DNA from 4 places in the Arthrobacter sp. MMS24-S77 genome. Region 2 is predicted to be linked to each of the others. Evidence: predicted binding sites of a transcription regulator. Region 2 holds the regulator's gene; each other region holds the start of a gene.

Region 1 (5,261 bases), 250 kb from region 2:
TTCATGGTTCAGGCTCCCGGGCACAACATGATGAAACCGACTTTGGCGAGGAAGTTGCTTGGAAAGCTACTCCCGGTCGTAAGGGGCAGCTGCGCCAGTGCCCGGCCCAAGGTGACACCGGGCATTGGCGCGTTACCTTGGCCCCTGGTCCACCCATCCGCGGGCCGCTTGCCCGGAAGCAGCAGCGCACAGATCTTTTTGCAAACCTGGAGCGGCGTTGGCGCCGGACACCAGGCGGAAACAGGGTCCGGCTCGTCATGGCGTCCGGCCGGACCTTGACCTCCTGCTCCAACCGGGGTCCGCCGGGGTTTGGGCGCTGCTGTTGAGGATGTAGTCCACGGCGGCTGGTCCTCTCATGCGCAGGCCTTGGAAGACTCTCTTTCTGCCCTTCCCGTCCTTTTCCTTAACAAGGCCCGCAAGGCGCAGGGCGGTGCGGAAGGCATGGTCGGGGAGGGGGACTTTACGGTTGAGGGAGCACCAGCTGACGTAGAGCCCGTAGAAGACGTCGCCGTCGAGTCCTGAATCGCTCGTGTCGTCTTTGACGATGCAGTCCTGCAGGAACTGGCTGATCTGTGGAGGGGTCATGGTGTACTCCGGGGGATGGTTTTCAGGGTTGGGTTCCGTAAATGAATTCCTTGGCGTGGGCGACGGCTTTTCGGAAGGCGTCGTTGCGCAGGCTGGCTTGCTCGGTATTCCTGGTGTCGGTTTCGAGGTAGTTCGTGTAGCCGGGCCGCAGGACCCAGATGTCGCCGGCCGGGGGTAGGTAGAACACCCCGAAGGAGCGGTGCTGGGGGTCTTCGGCCCAGATGGGGACGACCGCGACCGCGGCTCCGGTGTCCGGGTTGATCCATTGGGCCCGGGGCATGGGTTGTTCGTGGGTCTCGGGGTCCAGGAACGGCGCTGTTCCTTTGCCCCACCGCTTTTCGAAACGTTCGTAGAACGCGGGCATCAATTGGTTGTCGTACGGGCGCCAGGCACTCATTGGGGCTCCTTGCGATTGCGTGGTTTTCCGGCTCAGCGTCTGATCCACCGGATCAGCGTGTAGCCGGTTGGTGGATATGGGCCTTGCCGGACCGGCATTCCGGGGGACCGTCCGGCGGGCGGTTCCCAGATGACCGGTCCGATCAGCAGCGACGCGGCGGGAAGCAACTGCCCTGGTGTCCTCAACGAGCCGCCAGGCGGCTGCGGTTTGGCGTTCGCGGCTGGACGCGGGTGCTCCCGGTCGTAGGCCGCCCGCTTTTCCGGGTTGCCGAGGATGGCATACGCCGCCATGATGTCCCGGAGTTCCTGGAGTTCTTCCTGCGGCTCCGGCGTCTTGGGGCCCGAGCCGGTGGGATGTTCGCGGGCCGCCCGGGTGTCCGGGTGCCGTCCGCGCATGAGCGTCCGGTAGGCCCGCGCCACCTCACGCGCTGTGGCGGTCGGGGTGATATGCAGGATGTCGTATGGGCCAGGGCCGTTGTTCCTCATCGTTGGCGGTGCTGTGTTCTCGTAGGCGGGGAGGAGGATGGTCCCCGGCCTGTTCGGCCGGGGACCATCGTTGCGGGAGTCTTCCCCGGGGCCTCATCCATCCGTGCGCTGGCTGCGCTGTGGCGTGGTCTGTGAACTCGACCGCCCTCTTTACATGGTGGGCCGCTGTGGCGCTCCCGGTCCGGCAGGCTGCGCCTCCTGTCAGGCGCTGATCTCCTGGCGCTGTTTTCCGGTGGTTTCGATTTCGATCCGGCGCGGCTTTGCTTTCTCCGCTACCGGGATGCGCAGGGTCAGGACACCGGCGTCGTAGTTTGCTTTGACGCCTTCGGTGTCCAGCGCGTCGCCGAGGATGAGCTGGCGGCTGAAGACGCCGCGGGGCCGTTCGGAGGCGATCAGTTCCGTGCCCTCGCCGACGGGGTCCGGGCGTTCGGCTCTGACGGTCAGCACGTTGCGTTCGACGTCGATGTCCACCGAGTCCACGTTGACTCCGGGGAGATCGAAGGCGACCACGAAGTCCTCGGCTTCCCGCCAGGCATCCATCGGCATGGCCGCCGGCCGGGCTGTGGTGCCGAGTACCTGTTCGGCGAGCCTGTCGAATTCACGGAAGGGGTCGGTTCGCATCAGCATGGTGTGTCACTCCTTGCAGATCGCAGTTTTTTGTTGTCAACCCAGCCGATCTATAGTGGCTGGTATATATTTCTTATAGCACTGCATATGGATCAGGGCAAGCCTGATTTTCGAAGGATTTTGGAGGCACCCGATGGGCCAGGCCGAGGACCGGGGGAAGGGCGTGTACGCGATTTCCGTTGCGGCCGAACTGGTGGGAACGGGGCAGCAGAACCTGCGCCTGTACGAACGCAAGGGTTTGCTGGAGCCGGGCAGGACCCTGGGCGGGACCCGCCAGTACAGTGAGAACGATCTCGTGGTATTGCGGCGGATCGGCGAGCTTCTGGAATTGGGCTTGAACCTGGCCGGCATCCGGATGGTCCTCGTCCTGGAGGCCGACAACCGGCGCCTCGAGGCGGAACTCCGGTCCGCGGACGCTCCACGGGATACCGCCCCGTCCAGTCCGGGAGGCGGAACCGATCAGCGCTGAACCTTTCAGAGTCCTGGCCGGGGCTTCAAACGAGCGGGGCCGGCTGCGCCTTTCAACCGCGCCGTCGCCGTTGCCTCCCGCCGGGCCCCGTAACTTCGCTCTTGAATTCCGGGCTCCGATCCGGGGGTCGAGCCGGGGTGCTAGGTATGGGAGAGGACGCCTGATTCGAAGAGGGCACGGATCTGGCATGCCGTGATTTTGCGGCCGGGCGCGATGCGCACCCAGCACCGCAGAACATCGCGGCTGAAAGCACGGGCAGCGAGGTGGACCCTGGACGCTGAAACAAGCAAACCTGGCAGACCGGAACATGACGGCGTGCCAAACAATACAGATCCGATCACCAAGGAACCGGCTGGCTCCGCGGCCGCCGGGAATGAACTCCTGGGCCGAAGCCGTGGTCGACGGCGCCGGCCTCTTTGGCGCTGGATGACCCGGACGCGCCGGAGCAGCGAGTCGTCCTGATCCCGTCAGGACCACGCGCGTCCTCAACGTTTTTCCAGCGGTGGCGCATCGCTGGAATCCCTGTTCTGTGCGGAGTAGATTGGGGCCAGCCGCCGACCGGGGCCGTTCGAGAACGCAATTTGGGAGGTAATGGTAATGAGCGCGCTGCTGTGGATCCTGGCTGTTATCGCGATCGTTTTGTTCATCATCGGCGGCACGGTGAAGGCTGTCGGTTTCCTGCTGTGGATCGCTCCGATCGTCCTGGTGGTCGCAGTGATCATGTTCTTCGTCAACCGAGGCCGCAGGGTGTAAGTCCCGGTCACGCCCGAATCGTGGCATAGCGCTCGGCGCCGGAACGGGAGGGATCACCGCGCCCATTTTCGGCATCCAGTGGCTGCCGGTCGTGGGGCTGGTCTTCGTTGCAGCATTGACTGCCCGCCTATACACCGCGAGTGTCTGTCGTATTCGGGCGGCGTTCTGATAGCGGGGGCACGGCTGGGCCGAGAGGCCGGAGTTCAACTTGGGGAACCGGGAGCAGTCCAAAAGTTCGAGCCCATGGCGACTCTCTTCTCGGCCGCGCAGCACCCTGGCTACAGCTTGTTGTGGGTTCTTCGTATTTTGCGGGCGTTGGATCGCAGTTGGATGATCCTTGCCGCGCCAGCCGCGGCCACGAGGATGCCTCCGGCCACGGCGGCGATAAACAGCGCCATGCCCAGGGAGACCGAGCCTCCCAGCCCGAGGAATAGAACCTGGACTGGTTGCTGGTTCTGCAGGATGAAGATGATCAGCAGTATCAGCGCGAGCAGGGCAACGATGACGGCGGCCCAAATGACGCCGGCCCGGGTTGTCTGGGGCTTTGGTGCAGCGGCAGCCCGGGGCACCGGCTCGACTGGCTGCGGGGTGCCGGCCGTCCCAGGCGTGGTGTTGGTCCGCGCGGGCCCTCGAGGCTGTTCTCCGGGCACTTGAGGCGTCGCTGGGTTCGACGTCATGATGGTTTGTCCTCTTTATCTGTTTGTTGTTCGGATTCTGCTCATCGGGGCCGGTTGCTCTGCACGACAGGGCATTCGAACGGGCCGCCGGCAAACAGGCCGACGGTGTTGAGGTACCGGATGACCACCGCGTAGGAGGTGACGAGGCTGGTTTCGGTGTATGGGATTCCCTGTTCCCGACAGCACGAGCGGACCAGCGTGGCCGCGCGGTGCAGGTAAGGCCGCGGCATGTCCGGGAACAGGTGGTGCTCGATCTGGCGGTTCAGCCCACCCATCAACGCATCCATGAGCCTGCCGCCGCTGATGTTGCGTCCGGTGAGCACCTGCCGGTGAAGGAAATCGGCCCGGCTGGAGGCGGCCAGGATCGGCATGCCCTTGTGGTTCGGTGCGAAGGAGGCGCCCATGTAGAAGCCGAACACACCCAGTTGGACGCCCAGGAACGCGAACGCCATGCCCAACGGCAGTAGCCAGAACACCAGGGCCGGGGCGACGAGCAGGCGCAGCACCACGATTGGTATTTCCACCCAGCGATGGTCCACTTTTCCGCGGCGGAACAGGTACTTCAACGAATCAATGTGAAGGCTCAGGCCCAGGAAGAACAAAAGCGGCAACAGCAGCCATCCCTGCTTGCGCGTGACCGCGACCATGAGCCCGCGCCGGGATGCCGCGGCTTGCGGATGGAAGGCGATCGCCCCGGTGTGGATATCGGGATCCTTATCGATCACATTCGGGTAGTTGTGATGACGGGTATGCTTCTGCGCCCACATGGCGTAACTGATCCCCACCAAGCCGGTGCCGATCAAACGGGCGGACCACTCATTAATCCGTCGGGAGGCAAAGATCTGCCGGTGCGCAGCCTCGTGGGCCAGGAACCCGAACTGGGTCAGCACAACACCCATGCCGGCGGCGATCAGCAACTGGAACCAGGTGTCCTGAAGGAGGATGAACCCCGTCCACGTGCCTGCCCACGCCACCATCAGGATGGCGAAGAGTGCGATGTAGAAACCGCGACGCCGGCGCAGGAGACCTGCTTCCCGTACCTGTTTCAAGAGGATCACGTAGCTGTTGACCACTTGGTTCGGGGACCGCCGCTGCAGCGGACCTTCAGCGGGAGACGGTGTTGTGTCCATGATGCCTCGAACCATTCACGGGCGAGTGCGACACTCTACATTCGGCACTTCCAAACCCTAGCTTTCAGCATACGCCTGCACGACTGCGGCGACTCGTCGCGAGGATGGCCGCTTTGGGTGGCGCATCCGTCGTCGGTC
Region 2 (5,261 bases):
CCGCCGTCGGGCACTGGGGTCTGGAAACCGGAGCCGAAGTCACCACTGAAGCCAACCCGGACTCGGTGACCCCCGAGTCGCTCCAGTTGCTGGCCGACGCCGGCTTCACGCGGGTCTCCTTCGGCATGCAGTCAGCGGTCCCGCACGTCCTCAAGGTTCTGGACCGCACCCACACGCCGAGCCGGGTCCCGTTGGTAGTCCAATGGGCGCGCGACGCCGGCCTTGCCGTGAGCCTCGACCTGATCTACGGCACTCCAGGCGAGTCGATGGCCGATTGGCAGACTTCCTTGGAGACAGCCCTGTCCTACGAGCCGGACCACATCAGCGCCTACGCGCTGATCGTGGAAGAAGGCACCAAGCTGGCTGCCCAGATCCGGCGCGGAGAAGTCCCGGGAATCGACGACGACGATCACGCCACCAAATACGAACTCGCCGATCAACTGATCAGCGCGGCCGGTCTGGACTGGTACGAGGTCAGCAACTGGTCCCGCACGCCTGGCCAGGCGTGCAAACACAACCTTGCCTACTGGCGGGGAGACGACTGGTGGGGCATCGGACCCGGTGCGCATTCCCACATGGGCGGCGTCCGCTGGTGGAACGTCAAACACCCCACCGCCTATGCCAGCAGGCTCGGTAGCGGGGTGTCGCCGGCCGCTGGGCGAGAAACCCTCGACGCCGGAACCCGGGAAGTGGAACGCATCATGCTGGAGGCGCGCCTCGGCACCGGGCTGCAGGTCGATGCCCTCGACAAGGTGGGCCGCCACGCCGTCGCGGGCCTCATCGCGGACGGCCTGGTTGAGCCTGCGGCGGCGTTCCAAGGACGGCTGGTATTGACGCTCAAGGGGCGGCTACTGGCTGACGCCGTGGTGCGCCGCATCCTCCCGGAGTAGCCTGCTGGCGCAAGCACTAGCTGGCCCGAACACCAGCGCGCCGGGGAGCAGCGGCTACTTGATCCAGCGCAGGTTGAAGCGGTAGCGGTGCGGCTGCCCGTGGTTGACACGGATGCCGGCCGAGACCGAGAAGCAGGTCACAGCGACCCAAATTGCCGTGGCCAGAACCGCGAACAGGTTTCCAACCACCGGGAGCAAGACCAGGATGTTGGCGAGCACTGCGGCAATCGTTGGAGGCAACGTGAAGTTCAGCGCCTCTTTGGATTCCTGTGCCGTGAACGGGCCACGTTCGCGGAAAATCAGGTAGATCAGGAGCGAGGGCACACACCCAAGGATGCCGCCAAAATGCGCCAGGGTGGCCCACTGCCTGTCTTCGGAGGCCGTCAAGGGCAGCGCATTGGCAGGAACGCCGTGGTACTGGGACTGGCCCGGGGCGCCGTCCCGTTCGTCAGGAGCGTTGTCTGCCACAGTTTCTTCCTTCGAGTGTCTATCGGTGCAGTGTTGCTGTCCCAGAATACTTGCTCGGCCGGCATCAGGGGACCAACCACCGGACCAGGAGTCAGGGTACGGTCAGGAAGTCGATCACTTCCTCCACCCGTCCCAGCAAGGAGGCCTCCAAATCCGCGTAGCTGCGGACGGCGCCGAGAAGCTTCTGCCAGCCCAGCCCTACGTCCTCTGCTGTCTCGTGCGGCCAGCCGAAGGACTTCAGGATGCCGGTCTTCCAATCAGTCCCGCGGGCGATAGTGGGCCATTGCTCGATCCCCAGGACCTTGGGGCGGATGGCCTGCCAGACGTCCACATAGGGGTGGCCCACGATCAGGACGTTTCCTGCCGCGCCGGGCAGTGTCATGGCGTCGGCAGCAATCCGCGACTCTTTCGAATCCGGCACCAGGTGATCTACCAGGACTCCGAGCCTGCGGCCCGGGCCGGGAGAGAACTCGGCAATCGCCGCCTTGAGATCGTCAACGCCATGCAGGGGTTCGACGACGATTCCCTCCACCCGGAGGTCATCTCCCCAGACCTTCTCCACGAGTTCGGCGTCGTGTTTGCCTTCCACCCAGATCCGACTTGCCTTGGCGACTTGCGCGCGCTGGCCGGCAACCCGGACGGATCCCGAAGCGGTCCTGCCTGTTTGCCCGGCAACCGCTCCGGCCGCCACACGTGGCGCCGGCGGAAGAAGTTTCACCGGTTGTCCGTCGAGAAGGAATCCAAAGCCGAGCCGGAACGACTTGTTCTTTCCCCGGCGGTCTTCCAGCACCACAATGTGCATGCCGCCAGACTTTTCCACCCTGGTCACGGCCCCGACCCAACCGGACTGCACGTCTTCGATAACCATCCCGCGCTCAACGGGGACCTCGGGCAGCTGCCGCTTGGCAGGCGAGGAAAGGTCTTGCGGGCCCCAATTGTCGTAAGACACGGTCTTCACACCACTTTGCGCTAAGGGATCAATGACAGTCACGGACATTCCGCCGGACCGCGCGGGAATCATGTTCGCCGCGAGCGGTACCAATGCTAACAACGTGGTGGCTCATACTAGACTTGTTAGCACTTGGGCATGTTGAGTGCTAATTGTTGAAAATCAGGTCGCTGAGTAGTAACTGTTCAGCACTGGCTGTTGAATGGAGGTGGGCAGTGAGCGAACCACGCAAGCTTGAAGTGTTGCGCGCCATCGTGGAGGACTACGTTCACTCCCGCGAGCCCGTCGGATCCAAGGCCTTGGTAGAACGGCACCATTTGGGAGTGTCGAGCGCCACCATCCGCAACGACATGGCCCTCCTGGAAGAAGAAGGACTCATTGCCGCACCGCACACCAGTGCCGGCCGCATCCCCACGGACAAGGGCTACCGCCTGTTCGTCGATCGTATTTCCCAGGTCAAACCGCTTTCGGCCGCCGAGCGCCGGGCCATCCACTCGTTGCTTGAGGGACCCGACGACGTCGAGGACATCCTTGAGCGCACCGTTCGGCTCCTGTCCCAACTGACCAATCAGGTCGCCGTCGTGCAGTACCCGCACCTGAGCCGCGCCCGCGTACGGCACATTGAGTTCGTGCTTCTGGCTCCGCGCCAGGTCTTGGTGGTACTTATCGCCGATACGGGCAAAGTGGAGCAGGGCGTGGTACACGCAGCGGCGGATGCCACGGACGACGAGCTTATGGCCTTGCGTACGCGTTTCCTTGGAAGCATTGCCGGCTCGCAGCTTGACCTCATGCCGCAGGTCCTGCCGTCAGTAGTTGCCCTGTGCCCGCCGGCGCTCCGAGGCCTTGCCAGTGTCCTCGCCCACGGTTTGGAAAGGCTGGCTGACCGAAGCCGGGACGAACGCATAGTCATGGCAGGCACAGCCAACCTGGCCCGGTCCAACGTGGATTTCCCGCTCAGCATCGGACCGGTCCTCGAAGCCCTCGAAGAACAGGTGGTCATGTTGCGCCTGCTCTCGGACATGGCCGAAGACCCCCGCGGAGTCACCGTGAGCATTGGCCGCGAGAACCCCTACGACGGTCTCTCCGAAGCATCGGTGGTCGCCACCGGCTATGGTCCGGGAAGCAGCGCCAAGATCGGCATTCTTGGTCCTACCCGGATGGACTATCCCAACACCATGGCGGCCGTCCGCGCCGTCGCACGCTACCTTTCCCGCATTCTGGGCGGCTGACAGCCGCGGCCGGAAACCGTCTCGCAAGAAACGCAGTACAACAAGGAAGAGATACCGACTTTGAGCAGCCACTATGACGTTCTGGGCGTCTCACCGGAAGCAACCGGCGAGGAGATCAAGAAGGCCTACCGAAAGCTCGCCCGTAAGCTGCACCCCGATGTGAATCCCGGGGAAGGCGCCGCCGAGGAATTCAAAGCCGTGACCCACGCCTACGAGGTCCTCTCCGACCCCCAGAAGCGCCGCGTGTATGACGCCACGGGCAACGAGAACGGCACCGACAACGGCTTCGGTGGAGGCTACGCGGGCCAGGGGTTCGCGTTCCAGGACATCTTCGACACCTTCTTCGGCGGAGGTGGCGGCGGCATGCAGGGACCGGCATCACGTATGCGCCGAGGCCAGGACGCCCTGATCAGTGTCCGCATCGATTTGCGCGAGGCCGTCTTCGGCGTCAACAAGAAGCTTGAAGTGGATACCGCGGTCGTCTGTCCCACATGCGAAGGCTCATGCTGCCGGGCAGGCACCCACCCGGAGCGCTGCGACATTTGCGGCGGCTCGGGTCAGGTTCAGCGCGCAGTCCGCTCGATCCTCGGCCAAGTCATGACTTCCGCACCGTGTGGTTCATGTGAAGGTTTCGGATCGATCATCAAAGATCCCTGCAATGAGTGCAGCGGCCAGGGCCGCATCCGCAGCCGCCGTTCGCTCACCGTCAAAGTGCCGGGTGGAGTGGCTACCGGAACGCGGATCCAGCTGTCGTCCCAAGGCGAAGCAGGTCCCGCGGGCGGCCCTTCCGGTGATCTCTACGTGGAGATCCGCGTCAACACTGATTCCACCTACATACGTGAGGGCGATGATCTTCACGCAACCCTGAGCGTCCCCATGACCGCCGCGGCATTGGGTACCGAGCTGCAGCTGGATACCTTCGATGGTCCCCAGGAGATTGATGTCAAGGCCGGCACGCAATCCGGCGAAGTCATCACTTTGCGTGGACTCGGCGTCACCCATCTCCGCGGTTACGGCCGGGGAGACCTCAAGGTACACCTGCACGTCGAGACGCCCGGGAAGATCGACGCGGCGCAGGAAGAGTTGCTGCGCCAGCTTGCCAAATTGCGCGGCGAACAGTTCACCGAGGGCAAGCTCGTAGCGAGCGGCGGTATGTTCGCGAAGCTGCGGGACAAGCTCGGTAACCTGTAGCGGTGAGCAACCCCGTATTTTTCACGCCCGCCGGGACGCTTGACGGGCTCGGGCCGGGTGACACGTTCGTGCTCGACGGCGCCGAGGCAAGGCATGCTGTCACCGTCAAGCGCCTGGAAATCGGCGAAGCGGTCGACATTGCCGACGGCGCCGGAAAGCGGCTTACGGGTACAGTGACCGAGTCCGGGAAGGGAACCCTGACAGTCCTTGCCTCCGCTGTCGAGGAGGAGCACCAGCCTATTGTGCGGCTCGTTCTAGTCCAGGCCCTCGCCAAGGGGGACCGCGATGAGCTCGCCGTCGAGACGGCAACGGAACTCGGGATCGACGCCGTGGTGCCCTGGCAGGCGGAACGTTCCATTGTCCGTTGGAAGGGGGAGCGGGCAGCCAAAGCCCACGCGAAGTGGCAATCCGTGGCCACTGCAGCGGCCAAACAGGCGCGGCGCGCGTGGATTCCGGAGGTGCGTGCCGCCGTCGACGGCTCGGGCTTGGCGGCGGCTGTTGCCGCGGCTGATCTGGCGATCATCCTGCACGAGG
Region 3 (5,261 bases), 1.6 Mb from region 2:
GATTGCCGAGGGCAGAACCATCGGCGGCAGCAATAATCGTCATGGTTTCCATCCTGCCAGACCACCCCGACACTCCAGACCTCCGGGCCCCGCGGCAGAGTCACGCCCCCGAATGACGCTCGCTCACTTATGCACCCAAAAATTCAAACCCTCCTGCAGACCTGGCGCCCAATTCCCAAACCCTCCTGCAGCAAATGAGGTGAGCGAGCGTCCGGCCAAAACCCCACATAAGTGAGCGAGCATCGGAAGAAAACACGACATACGTGAGCGAGCGTCCGTCCAAACGCGCGCGTCGGTTAACGGCGACGGCGGTCCCCACCTGAGGTGGGAACCGCCGTCGTGCGTGTGGCTGGTGAGCTAGCGCGGGGGCTTAGAAGCCGCCCATGCCGCCCATGTCGTCGCCGCCACCCATGGCCGGAGCGTTCTTCTCCGGCTTGTCGGCAACAACGGCCTCGGTGGTCAGGAACAGACCAGCGATGGAGGCAGCGTTCTGGAGTGCCGAGCGGGTGACCTTTACGGGGTCGTTGACGCCGGCAGCCAGCAGGTCCTCGTAGATGCCGGTTGCAGCGTTCAGGCCGTGGCCCGACGGCAGGCCGCGGACCTTGTCGATGACAACGCCCGGCTCGAGGCCAGCGTTGTAAGCGATCTGCTTGAGCGGAGCGTCGATGGCAACGCGGACGATGTTGGCGCCCGTTGCTTCGTCGCCTTCGAGCTGCAGGTTGGCGAATGCCTTGGCACCGGCCTGGATGAGGGCAACGCCACCACCGGCGACGATGCCTTCTTCAACAGCAGCCTTCGCGTTGCGGACAGCGTCCTCAATGCGGTGCTTGCGTTCCTTGAGCTCAACTTCGGTTGCGGCACCGGCCTTGATGACTGCAACGCCGCCGGCCAGCTTGGCCAGGCGCTCCTGCAGCTTCTCGCGGTCGTAGTCGGAGTCGGAGTTCTCGATCTCGGCACGGATCTGTGCAACACGACCGGCGATGGCGTCGGCGTCGCCGGCACCCTCGACGATGGTGGTCTCGTCCTTGGTCACAACGACCTTGCGGGCGTTGCCGAGCAGTTCGAGGGTTGCGTTCTCGAGGCTCAGGCCGACCTCGGAGGAGATGACCTGGCCACCGGTGAGGATGGCGATGTCGGCGAGCTGCGCCTTGCGGCGGTCACCGAAGCCCGGAGCCTTGACGGCGACGGACTTGAAGGTGCCACGGATCTTGTTGACGATCAGGGTGGCCAGGGCCTCGCCCTCGATGTCTTCGGCGATGATCAGCAGCGGCTTGTTGGACTGCATGACCTTCTCCAGGACCGCAACGAGTTCCTTCACGTTGGAGATCTTGGAGTTGACGATCAGGATGTACGGGTCTTCGAGGACCGTTTCCTGGCGCTCTGCGTCGGTGACGAAGTAAGCGGAGATGTAGCCCTTGTCGAAGCGCATGCCTTCGGTGAGCTCAAGCTCCAGGCCGAAGGTGTTGGACTCCTCGACCGTGATGACGCCTTCCTTGCCAACCTTGTCCAGGGCTTCAGCAATGAGGTTACCGATTTCGGAGTCGCCGGCGGAGATGGAAGCCGTGGCTGCGATCTCTTCCTTGGTCTCGATTTCCTTGGCTGAGGCGAGCAGCTCGCGGATGACGGCTTCAACAGCCTTCTCGATGCCGCGCTTGAGGGACAGCGGGTCGGCGCCGGCAGCTACGTTGCGCAAGCCTTCCTTGACCAGTGCCTGGGCCAGGACGGTGGCCGTGGTGGTGCCGTCGCCAGCGACGTCATCCGTCTTCTTGGCAACTTCCTTGACCAGCTCGGCGCCGATCTTCTCGAACGGGTCGTCCAGTTCGATCTCCTTGGCGATGGAAACACCATCGTTGGTGATCGTGGGGGCGCCCCACTTCTTTTCGAGGACGACGTTGCGTCCACGCGGGCCGAGGGTGACCTTGACGGCGTCGGCGAGGATGTTAAGACCCCGCTCGAGACCGCGGCGTGCCTCTTCATCAAATGCAATGATCTTGGCCATAACGGCGGTAGTCCTTTCGGGACAGTCGTTAAGAAGGTGCCTTCACTGCGGTGCCCGCGACGGACGATCCTTCACATTCGGCCTCTGTACGCCGCGTGCTCCGGATCTCACCCCAGCAAGGTGTTCTTTGATCCCTCTTGCACGGCTACCATTCCCCAGCGGCCGGAGCCACACGAAGAATTAGCAGTCAATGCTTGAGAGTGCTAATCAATAATTAGCACTCACCCGAGGAGAGTGCAAGCAGCAAGTGCTGGAAACTACTCGCCACGCCGGGCGAATTCGCTATCGGCACAGCCCATCACGGCGTCCGCGAAGCGGTCTCCTTGCCACTCACGCGCGCGGTGTTGTCAGCGCCATACGTAAAGACCATGTAGTTGGACGAGGTGACGTCCCCGTTGGCGTCGAATCCGATGGTGCCGGACTCGCCGTCGTAATCCGGGAGCTTGGCCCCCTTCAGCGCCTCGACGCAATCCTTGTATGACGCACAGGATGTGCGCTCTTTCGACGCCGCATCACCCGACGCCGGACGCACTCCGCCGGATACGGTGGTGAGCCAAGCCGCGATCGAGGCCCCGGCGTCGTCGTTCGCGGCCGAAGCGGCAAGCGCCGCGAGAGTGACGGCGTCGTACGTTTCGGCAGCGTACGTCGTGTCCTTGAGCTTGGGGTCGATCCCCGTCAGCCCGGCTTGGAACTCCGCGCTCGGGAAGATTCCTGGAAGAACTCCGCGCGCACCGTCGAGCCCGCCTGCACCGAGCGCGGTTTCGTATTGGCGGATGGCGCCGTCGCTCAAGAGGAGCTTCTTGCCGTTCAGCCCCGAGTTCAGAAGCTCGGCCAGGGCGCCCTGGGCACCGTCACGGGCAACCACGACGACGGCGTCCGGCGTGCCGGATTTGATGCTCGCCGCAGCCGGAGATGCTTTGCCCGCCGCGAATTCCACGTTGGCCACGGCGTCCATTCCCAGGCCGCGGGCAGCGTCCATGACTGCTCCGGAGACACGCGTACCGTAGTCCCCGGCTTCATGCAGGACGGAAAGCCGCGTGGCGCCGGCGTCGTGGGCTAGCTTCGCCAGGACACTGCCTTGCGCGGCATCGGCGGCCGATGTGCGGAAGTAGAATCCGCCGCTCCTGTAGCTGCTGAGTCCGGAGGCGGTATTGGCTGGAGAGATGAGCGGAACCCGGGCGGGTGAGAGAACGCCGATGGCAGCGGCCGCGTGGCTGGAATCCGTTGGGCCCACAACGACATCGGCGTGCGCACCGAGCAATGCCTTGGCTTGCGTCGCAGTGTCCGCAGTGAAGGCCGCTGCGCTGGCCCCTTGGCTAGCGCTGCTGTCTCCACTCGCCGCCGACGCCGGAAGCAACTCGACGGGGCGGCCTCTGTATCCGCCGGCGTCGTTGATCTGCTTGACGGCCAGCCTGGCCGCCGCCAGCTCTGACTCGTTGATGAATGCGGAACTACCGCTGTTGTCCAGAATCACCCCGATGCGCAGGACGCCGTCGCCGCTCGGTGTCACGGCGTCAAGCCTGGCGTTGCCGAGGGGTGCGGAGCATCCGGCCAGCCCCAGGGCCAGGGCAGCACTGCCTGCGAGAAGGGAAACTACTCGGGACCGGCGCCGACCAACGGGCCGGGACAGCCTTGTTGCCGCAACTCCCACTAGATAAGCCGCACGCTTTCTGCCTGCGGGCCTTTCTGGCCCTCGCCCAGTTCGAAGTCGACGCGTTGTCCTTCTTCGAGGGCACGGAAGCCATCCATCTGGATAGCGGACCAATGCACAAAGATGTCGTCACCGGACTCATCCACGGTGATGAATCCGTAGCCCTTTTCGGCATTGAACCATTTGACGGTTCCCAAAGCCATGATCCCCACACTTTCAACTAGCGGTGGCCAGCTTCCGGGATCTCCGGGCCAGCTCACAACTACTGTAACCACAGTCACGTTGCAGTAGCGCAACCTTGGGTGTGGGTGGCCGCAATGTTATTGAGGCGTAACCGAGTTCTACTTGTATCCCGGGCCCAGAATGACGACCACCGGCTGCTGGAATTCGGCACTGTCCACAAGGTTTGCGATGCCCAGCAGCTTGCCGAGGGCTTCAGCGTTGCCCTTCTGGGCCGGGCCCTTGTAGAAGACCGACGACGTCTGCTGGGGCATACCGCCCCAGTTTGCCACCGTGGACAACGGCCAACCCCCGCCTTGCACGACGCCCGCCACCCGGGCGGCCAGGCCGCCGGTAGTGGTGCCGTTGTAGACCGCGACTGCCGCGGTCTTGTCCAACGGCGCCGTAGTGGGCGTTGGCGTGCTGGATGGAGTGTCACTCGGCTGGCTGGACGCCGGCGCCGGGCTGCTCGCAGAAGCGCTTGCAGACTGTGCCGGAGCGGAAGCCCCGGCGCTTTGCCTGGAAGCGTCAGCGCTAACGGCAGCTTGCGGCGTTGTCGAGGAGGTGAAGCCAAGCTTCGGAAGAATAAGGAACGCAACGAGGCCTACAGCCAGCGCGATGCCACCCAGGAGCAGCACGGGCCACAGCGCGGGGCGGGAAGCGGAGGCGACGAGCCGGTGGACACCCTGCCGCGATGAGCTCTGCGGGACGCGGTCGAATTCATCCCGGGCAAATTTGGTCATGGTGAAGCCTTGTCCTTGCTGCTTGCTTGCTGGGGGATCAGCGTGTGCTTTACGCGTCAGAACCAAGACGGCGCGCCGTGCGGGCCCTCTGACGTGACATACGTAGTCTACGCAATCTCTTGACGAGCATGGGATCGTGCGCCAGTGCTTCCTCGGTATCGATGAGAGCATTGAGGAGCTGGTAGTAGTGGGTAGCCGAGAGATCGAAGAGTTCCCTGACGGCCTGTTCCTTGGCTCCGGCGTACTTCCACCATTGCCTCTCCAGGGCGAGCATCTGCTGCTCGCGCTCGCCCAGCGGCGAGTCGCTGCGAATCCCTGTGGACAGGTCTTCGAGCACCAATCCAGTTGCTTCGGACGCCATGGGTTCCCGCGCGGGTTCTGCCACGACACACTCCTTCGACGCATTGACTGAAAATTGTCCCACCCCCATGGTAACGGGCGAATAACATCGATGTCATTTGCCCCGCCGCTCTCTCGTGGAGTCTCTTTCCGAGGGCCGCTTTCCCGCTGGGTCGCTTTCACGCAGTGCCCGGATACAGGGACAATGGCTGGGTGGCAGGCGAAGAAGCGTTGTTTGAGCTCGAATCCGAAGATCACTCCGCCGAATTCGAGGCACTCCCGGGTAAAGCCTTGGAGGAGCTGATGGCTC
Region 4 (5,261 bases), 950 kb from region 2:
CCAGCCCATCACCACGCGGACGGGCTTCGATAGCGTCAACACCGGCAAAATGAGGGCAACCAAACTTCCGATGGCGAATTCCCACAGCCTGGCGAAAGTGTCGAAGTAGGCAGTGGTTTGGTCGGTCGCCGTCGCAATGACTGAATACGTGAGCGACACCACGAAGATCAGGCCAAATACATAGGTCAAAGCGACCCGGTAACGAAGACCGTACTTTCTACAAGCCAGCGCAACGAGCGCGAAGATGACCGGCCAAAGGATGAACACCTGGCCTTGGATCGAGAGTGACCAGAAATGTTGCAGCGGACTCGCTTGGCTGTGATCTGCGGCGTAGTAGTTGACGGCTTCGCGCTGAAGGAGCCAGTTCTGGACGTAGAAGAGTGATGCCCAGACCTGGTCAACCAGAGCTGCCCATTGAGTCTTGGGGAGCACCACGAAAATGGCGGCCAATGTACCTAGCAGGACGACGACAGCGCCCGGAAGCAGCCGACGGAACAAATGAAGCCAGTGCCTCAGGAGATCCATGGGGCGGCCCTGCTCGTGACGGCTTGTGAACTGCAATGTCATCAAGAATGCAGAGACCAAAAGGAAAACATCGACGCCGCCGGAAACGCGGCCGAACCACACGTGGTAGGACACCACCATGAGCACGGCAAGGGAGCGCAGGCCCTGAATTTCGGGACGAAACTTTGACTTTCGGCTGGTGATACTGGAACGACTCTGCTCCTTGATAGAAGCCGCCGTTTGCGCAGTTAACACCAGAATGCCCCTCAATGACCTAGAACGAACCATAAATCTTACTGATTCGTAATGTTCAATGCCAATCGAAACTCATCCGAAAGGCACCCATCCGTCAATTAGGCCATGCCCAGCTGGGCGTTCACGGGGTGATTGCCGAGCGCCAACTGTGGGCAGGCACGTGGAGAGGTTGCCCGGTAGCGCAAAAGCAGGAGGCCCGGCCCCCGAAAGGGGACCGGGCCTTCTTTCACGCAGGTGGGCCCACACCGCCCGGGTTCCCTGGCCGAAGCGAAGCGAGGCTAGGGAGGCGGTGTGGGCCCACGCCGCCCGGGTTCCCTGGCCGAAGCGAAGCGAGGCTAGGGAGGCGGTGGGGATTAGTGGCTGTGGCCTGCGTGCTCGTCTTCTTCGGCCGGCTTCTCGACAACCAGGGTCTCTGTGGTGAGAACCAGGGCTGCGATGGACGCGGCGTTCTGGAGTGCGGAGCGGGTGACCTTGACGGGGTCGATCACGCCAGCGGCGATCAGGTCCTCGTACACGCCGGACTTCGCGTTGAAGCCGTGGTTGTCTTCCAGCTCGGCAACCTTGGCGACGACGACGTAGCCGTCGAAGCCGGCGTTCTGGGCAATCCAGCGAAGCGGCAGGGTCAGGGCGCGGCGGACGATGCCGACGGCGGCAGCCGCGTCACCTTCCAAGGCCTTGACGGCAGAGTCCTCGTCCAATGCTTTGAGAGCGTGGATGAGGGCAGAGCCACCGCCGGACACGATGCCTTCTTCAAGGGCGGCACGCGTGGAGGACACTGCGTCCTCGATACGGTGCTTCTTTTCCTTGAGCTCAACCTCGGTGGCTGCACCGACCTTGATGACGCCGATGCCACCGGCCAGCTTGGCAAGCCGTTCCTGCAGCTTTTCCCTGTCCCAGTCGGAGTCGGTGCGGGTCAGCTCGGCACGGATCTGGGCGACGCGTGCTGCGACGTCCTCCGGTGTGCCGGCGCCGTCAACAATGGTGGTGTTGTCCTTGGTGACGGTGATCCGGCGGGCACTGCCGAGGACCTCGAGGCCAACCTGGTCCAGGGACAGGCCGAGCTCCGGGGAGACAACCTGCGCGCCGGTCAGCGTGGCGATGTCCTGCAGCATGGCCTTGCGGCGGTCACCGAAGCCCGGAGCCTTGACGGCAACGACGTTCAGGGTGCCACGGATGCGGTTCACGATCAGCGTGGACAGTGCCTCGCCGTCGATGTCCTCGGCAATGATGAAGAGCGGCTTGGCTGCCTGCAGGGCCTTCTCAAGGAGCGGCAGGAATTCCTGCAGCGAGGAGATCTTGCCCTGGTTGATCAGGATGAGCGCGTCTTCCAGGACAGCTTCCTGGCGTTCCGCGTCGGTGACGAAGTACGGGGACAGGTAGCCCTTGTCGAACTGCATGCCCTCGGTGAGGACCAGTTCGGTCTGCGTGGTGGAGGACTCTTCGATGGTGATGACACCATCCTTGCCGACCTTGCCGAAAGCCTCGGCCAGCAGTTCGCCAACCTCGTCGCTCTGGGCGGAGATCGCTGCAACGCTGGCAACCTGGGTGCCTTCTACCTCGCGGGCGTTCTCCAGGAGGCGGGCGGCAACGGCCTGGACCGAGACTTCGATGCCGCGCTTGATTTCACCCGGGGCTGCGCCTGCGGCAACGTTGCGCAGGCCTTCCTTGACGAGGGCCTGTGCCAACACGGTAGCCGTGGTGGTGCCGTCGCCTGCGACGTCGTTGGTCTTGGTGGCGACTTCCTTGGCCAGCTGGGCGCCAAGGTTCTCGTACGGGTCGTCCAGCTCGACCTCGCGGGCGATCGTCACGCCGTCGTTGGTGATGGTGGGAGCTCCCCACTTCTTGTCCAGAACGACGTTGCGGCCGCGCGGGCCAAGGGTCACCTTGACGGTGTTGGCGAGCTTGTCAATGCCTGCTTCGAGCGAGCGGCGGGCAGCGTCGTTGAACGCTAGCTGCTTTGCCATGGTTGTGTCCTTTCAAGACGGAAAACCCGCACCGCCGATTCAGTCAGAAGAAGTCCGACTCGATCTGCGATGCGGGATCCAGGAAATTACTTAACGACGATCGCCAGAACGTCGCGGGCGGACAGAACGAGGTATTCGTTGCCGCCGGTCTTGACTTCAGTTCCGCCGTACTTGGAGTAGATGACGACGTCGCCAACGGTTACATCGACGGGCACGCGGTTGCCGTTGTCATCGAAGCGGCCGGGGCCAACTGCAACAACTTCGCCTTCCTGCGGCTTTTCCTGTGCAGTGTCCGGGATAACCAGGCCGGAAGCCGTGGTCTGCTCTGCTTCGAGCGGGCGGACAACAATGCGATCCTCGAGAGGCTTAATGGAGACCGACACTCGGATCTCTCCTTTACGTGAGGTAGTACATGGACTATCAAACCAGGGGTGCCGTGGCGTGCTTACCGTCGTCGCGGTGCCGGTAAGTGCCTGGCGGCATGATTAGCACCCGCCTAGGGAGAGTGCTAATCAAGACTCTATGTAAGCATTAGCACTCGGTCAAGGCGAGTGCCAGAATTCCGTCACGGGTGAACGGCGGCAGGCCGCTTGCAGCTCAAGTAGCTCATTGCCCGGCGAGGTCGTCGAAGTCAACGTCCTCGCCGTCGTCGTACTCTTCTTCCGGCGCGGTTCCGCGGTTCAGGTAGAGCACTACGCCGCTGGCGAGCGCGACGACGCCGGACACCACCAGTCCGATGATCGCGCCGATACGGGCACCCATGTAGGTGTCACGGATGTCGCGGGCCTCGTCCGTGGCGTCCTGGACGCTCTTTCCGGTCATGGAGTAGGTGGCCGCGTTGAAGGAGTCGAGGAAGAAGATAATGATCAAGAGCGCGATGCAGACTATGGCGATCGCAGCACCCACGATGAGCGCAGGACGGGCATACGTGGAGAGATTTCCGGTGAAGGGACGTTTATCGGGAGCAGAGGGAGAACCATTGGCGTCGTCAGGCTGGCGTACTGGGTTGTCTTCCATGGCATCAACCCTATCGGCCCGGATGGTCATGGAGCCCTCTCCGCCCCGTATGACGGGCGGCCGGTAGGTGACGGGCGGCCAGTAGGCTAGTTCCCATGGCTGACACACCCCAGGACCAGATTGCCCCCCTACTGACAACCGAGGGTTGGGAACTGCTGGCGTCCTTGGGACCATACCGCGATGGCGAAGCGTTCGCCCTGAATGCGCGGCTGCGCAAAGACGGCCACTCCCCCGCCCTCGTGGCCGCCGTGCTCACCCAGTCCAGGCTCCGTACGCGGGCCGAGGCCAAGTTCGGCGAATTCGCCCGGCAGATGCTCTTCACGCAGGCCGGCTTGGAACAGGCCACCCGGCTCAATGTGGCAGCCAGGCACGCCGAACGCTTCGCCAAGGCGGGCACGCAGCACGTGGCGGACCTGGGCTGCGGGCTCGGGGCCGACTCCATGGCCATGGCCTCCATGGACATCAAGGTCACCGCCGTGGAGCTCGATGAGACCACCGCCGCCTGCGCCACCATCAACCTCATGCCTTTCCCGCACGCATCCGTGGTGCACTCCGATGCGACGTCGGTGCCCCTTGACGGCGTCGACGGCGTCTGGCTTGATCCGGCGCGCCGCACGACGTCGTCGTCGGGGACCAAACGGATCTGGGATCCGGAGGCGTTCTCGCCGCCGTTGTCCTTCGTTGAATCGCTGGCGGCTACCGGCAAGTCTGTAGGCGTCAAGATGGGCCCCGGGATGCCGCACGAATCGGTTCCGGCCGGCTGTGAGGCGCAGTGGGTTTCGGTCGGAGGAGACGTCACCGAGGTGACCCTGTGGTTCAACGACGTCGCTCGACCCGGCGTCCGCCGCGCTGCCCTGGTCATCGGGCCGCAGGGCGCGGCCGAGATCACCAGCGGCGAGGATTTCGACGGCGGCCCGGTACCCGACGTCGGGCCCGTGGCGGGATACCTATACGAACCCGACGGTGCGGTGATCCGCGCGGGCTTGGTTGCCGACGTCGCGCTCCGGCTCGGCGGCCACCTGGTGGACAAACACATTGCCTACATCTGCGCTCCGGAACTGGTGGAGACCCCGTTCGCCCGCGCCTACAAAGTCCTGGAAGTCATGCCGCTGAACGTCAAAGCCCTCAAAGCCTGGGTGAAGGCCAACGGCGTCGGCGTCCTGGACATCAAGAAGCGCGGCACCTCCGTCACCCCGGAGGAGCTGCGGAAGCAGCTGCTACCGGCAGGAAAAGGCTCGGCAAAAGCGCTCGGCAACAAAACAGCCACCCTGGTCCTCACCAGGATCGGCGAGGAAAAGGTGGCTGTTGTGGTGGAGCCGGTAGCGACGGCCTGAGCTGGCCTCTCACGCGCGCCCTATTGGGCGCGCGTGAACTCCTCCGCCGCGGCCACCTGCTCCGGCGTTGGAGTGACGCCCGTGTACAGCACGAACTGTTCAAGGGCTTGGATAGTGGCTACTTCAGCGCCGCTGATCACGGTCTTGCCTGCCGCGCGACCGGCCTTGATGAGCGGCGTCTCCGCAG

The links. The regulator HrcA, encoded in region 2, represses chaperone genes, less so after heat shock. The targets are predictions, from matches to a motif close to TTNGCACTCGNNNNNNNCGAGTGCNAA.
Region 1: ACX5I4_RS10125 (Hsp20/alpha crystallin family protein) is a predicted target of HrcA. The motif match lies at 2,170-2,196, and genes of this name have one in related genera.
Region 3: groL (chaperonin GroEL) is a predicted target of HrcA. The motif match lies at 2,214-2,240, and genes of this name have one in related genera.
Region 4: groES (co-chaperone GroES) is a predicted target of HrcA. The motif match lies at 3,255-3,281, and genes of this name have one in related genera.

The regions. Positions count from the first base shown of each region.
Region 1 covers NZ_JBTZRN010000001.1:2,216,755-2,222,015, forward strand. The annotation lists gene ACX5I4_RS10110 (hypothetical protein) at 256-585, opposite strand; gene ACX5I4_RS10115 (hypothetical protein) at 608-982, opposite strand; gene ACX5I4_RS10120 (J domain-containing protein) at 1,015-1,467, opposite strand; gene ACX5I4_RS10125 (Hsp20/alpha crystallin family protein) at 1,669-2,094, opposite strand; gene ACX5I4_RS10130 (MerR family transcriptional regulator) at 2,228-2,563, shown strand; gene ACX5I4_RS10135 (hypothetical protein) at 3,161-3,316, shown strand; gene ACX5I4_RS10140 (LapA family protein) at 3,595-3,993, opposite strand; gene ACX5I4_RS10145 (fatty acid desaturase family protein) at 4,035-5,123, opposite strand.
Region 2 covers NZ_JBTZRN010000001.1:2,463,315-2,468,575, forward strand. The annotation lists gene hemW (radical SAM family heme chaperone HemW) at 1-890, shown strand, start outside; gene ACX5I4_RS11240 (DUF4870 domain-containing protein) at 945-1,358, opposite strand; gene ACX5I4_RS11245 (DUF3097 domain-containing protein) at 1,450-2,307, opposite strand; gene hrcA (heat-inducible transcriptional repressor HrcA) at 2,523-3,536, shown strand; gene dnaJ (molecular chaperone DnaJ) at 3,597-4,727, shown strand; gene ACX5I4_RS11260 (16S rRNA (uracil(1498)-N(3))-methyltransferase) at 4,730-5,261, shown strand, end outside.
Region 3 covers NZ_JBTZRN010000001.1:888,896-894,156, reverse strand. The annotation lists gene ACX5I4_RS04180 (RNase H family protein) at 1-43, opposite strand, end outside; gene groL (chaperonin GroEL) at 371-1,999, opposite strand; gene ACX5I4_RS04170 (ABC transporter substrate-binding protein) at 2,298-3,650, opposite strand; gene ACX5I4_RS04165 (cold-shock protein) at 3,650-3,853, opposite strand; gene ACX5I4_RS04160 (LytR C-terminal domain-containing protein) at 3,992-4,612, opposite strand; gene ACX5I4_RS04155 (DUF3263 domain-containing protein) at 4,662-4,997, opposite strand; gene ACX5I4_RS04150 (uracil-DNA glycosylase) at 5,165-5,261, shown strand, end outside.
Region 4 covers NZ_JBTZRN010000001.1:3,411,498-3,416,758, forward strand. The annotation lists gene ACX5I4_RS15580 (acyltransferase family protein) at 1-792, opposite strand, end outside; gene groL (chaperonin GroEL) at 1,113-2,723, opposite strand; gene groES (co-chaperone GroES) at 2,810-3,106, opposite strand; gene ACX5I4_RS15595 (hypothetical protein) at 3,330-3,740, opposite strand; gene ACX5I4_RS15600 (THUMP-like domain-containing protein) at 3,836-5,074, shown strand; gene ACX5I4_RS15605 (shikimate 5-dehydrogenase) at 5,095-5,261, opposite strand, start outside.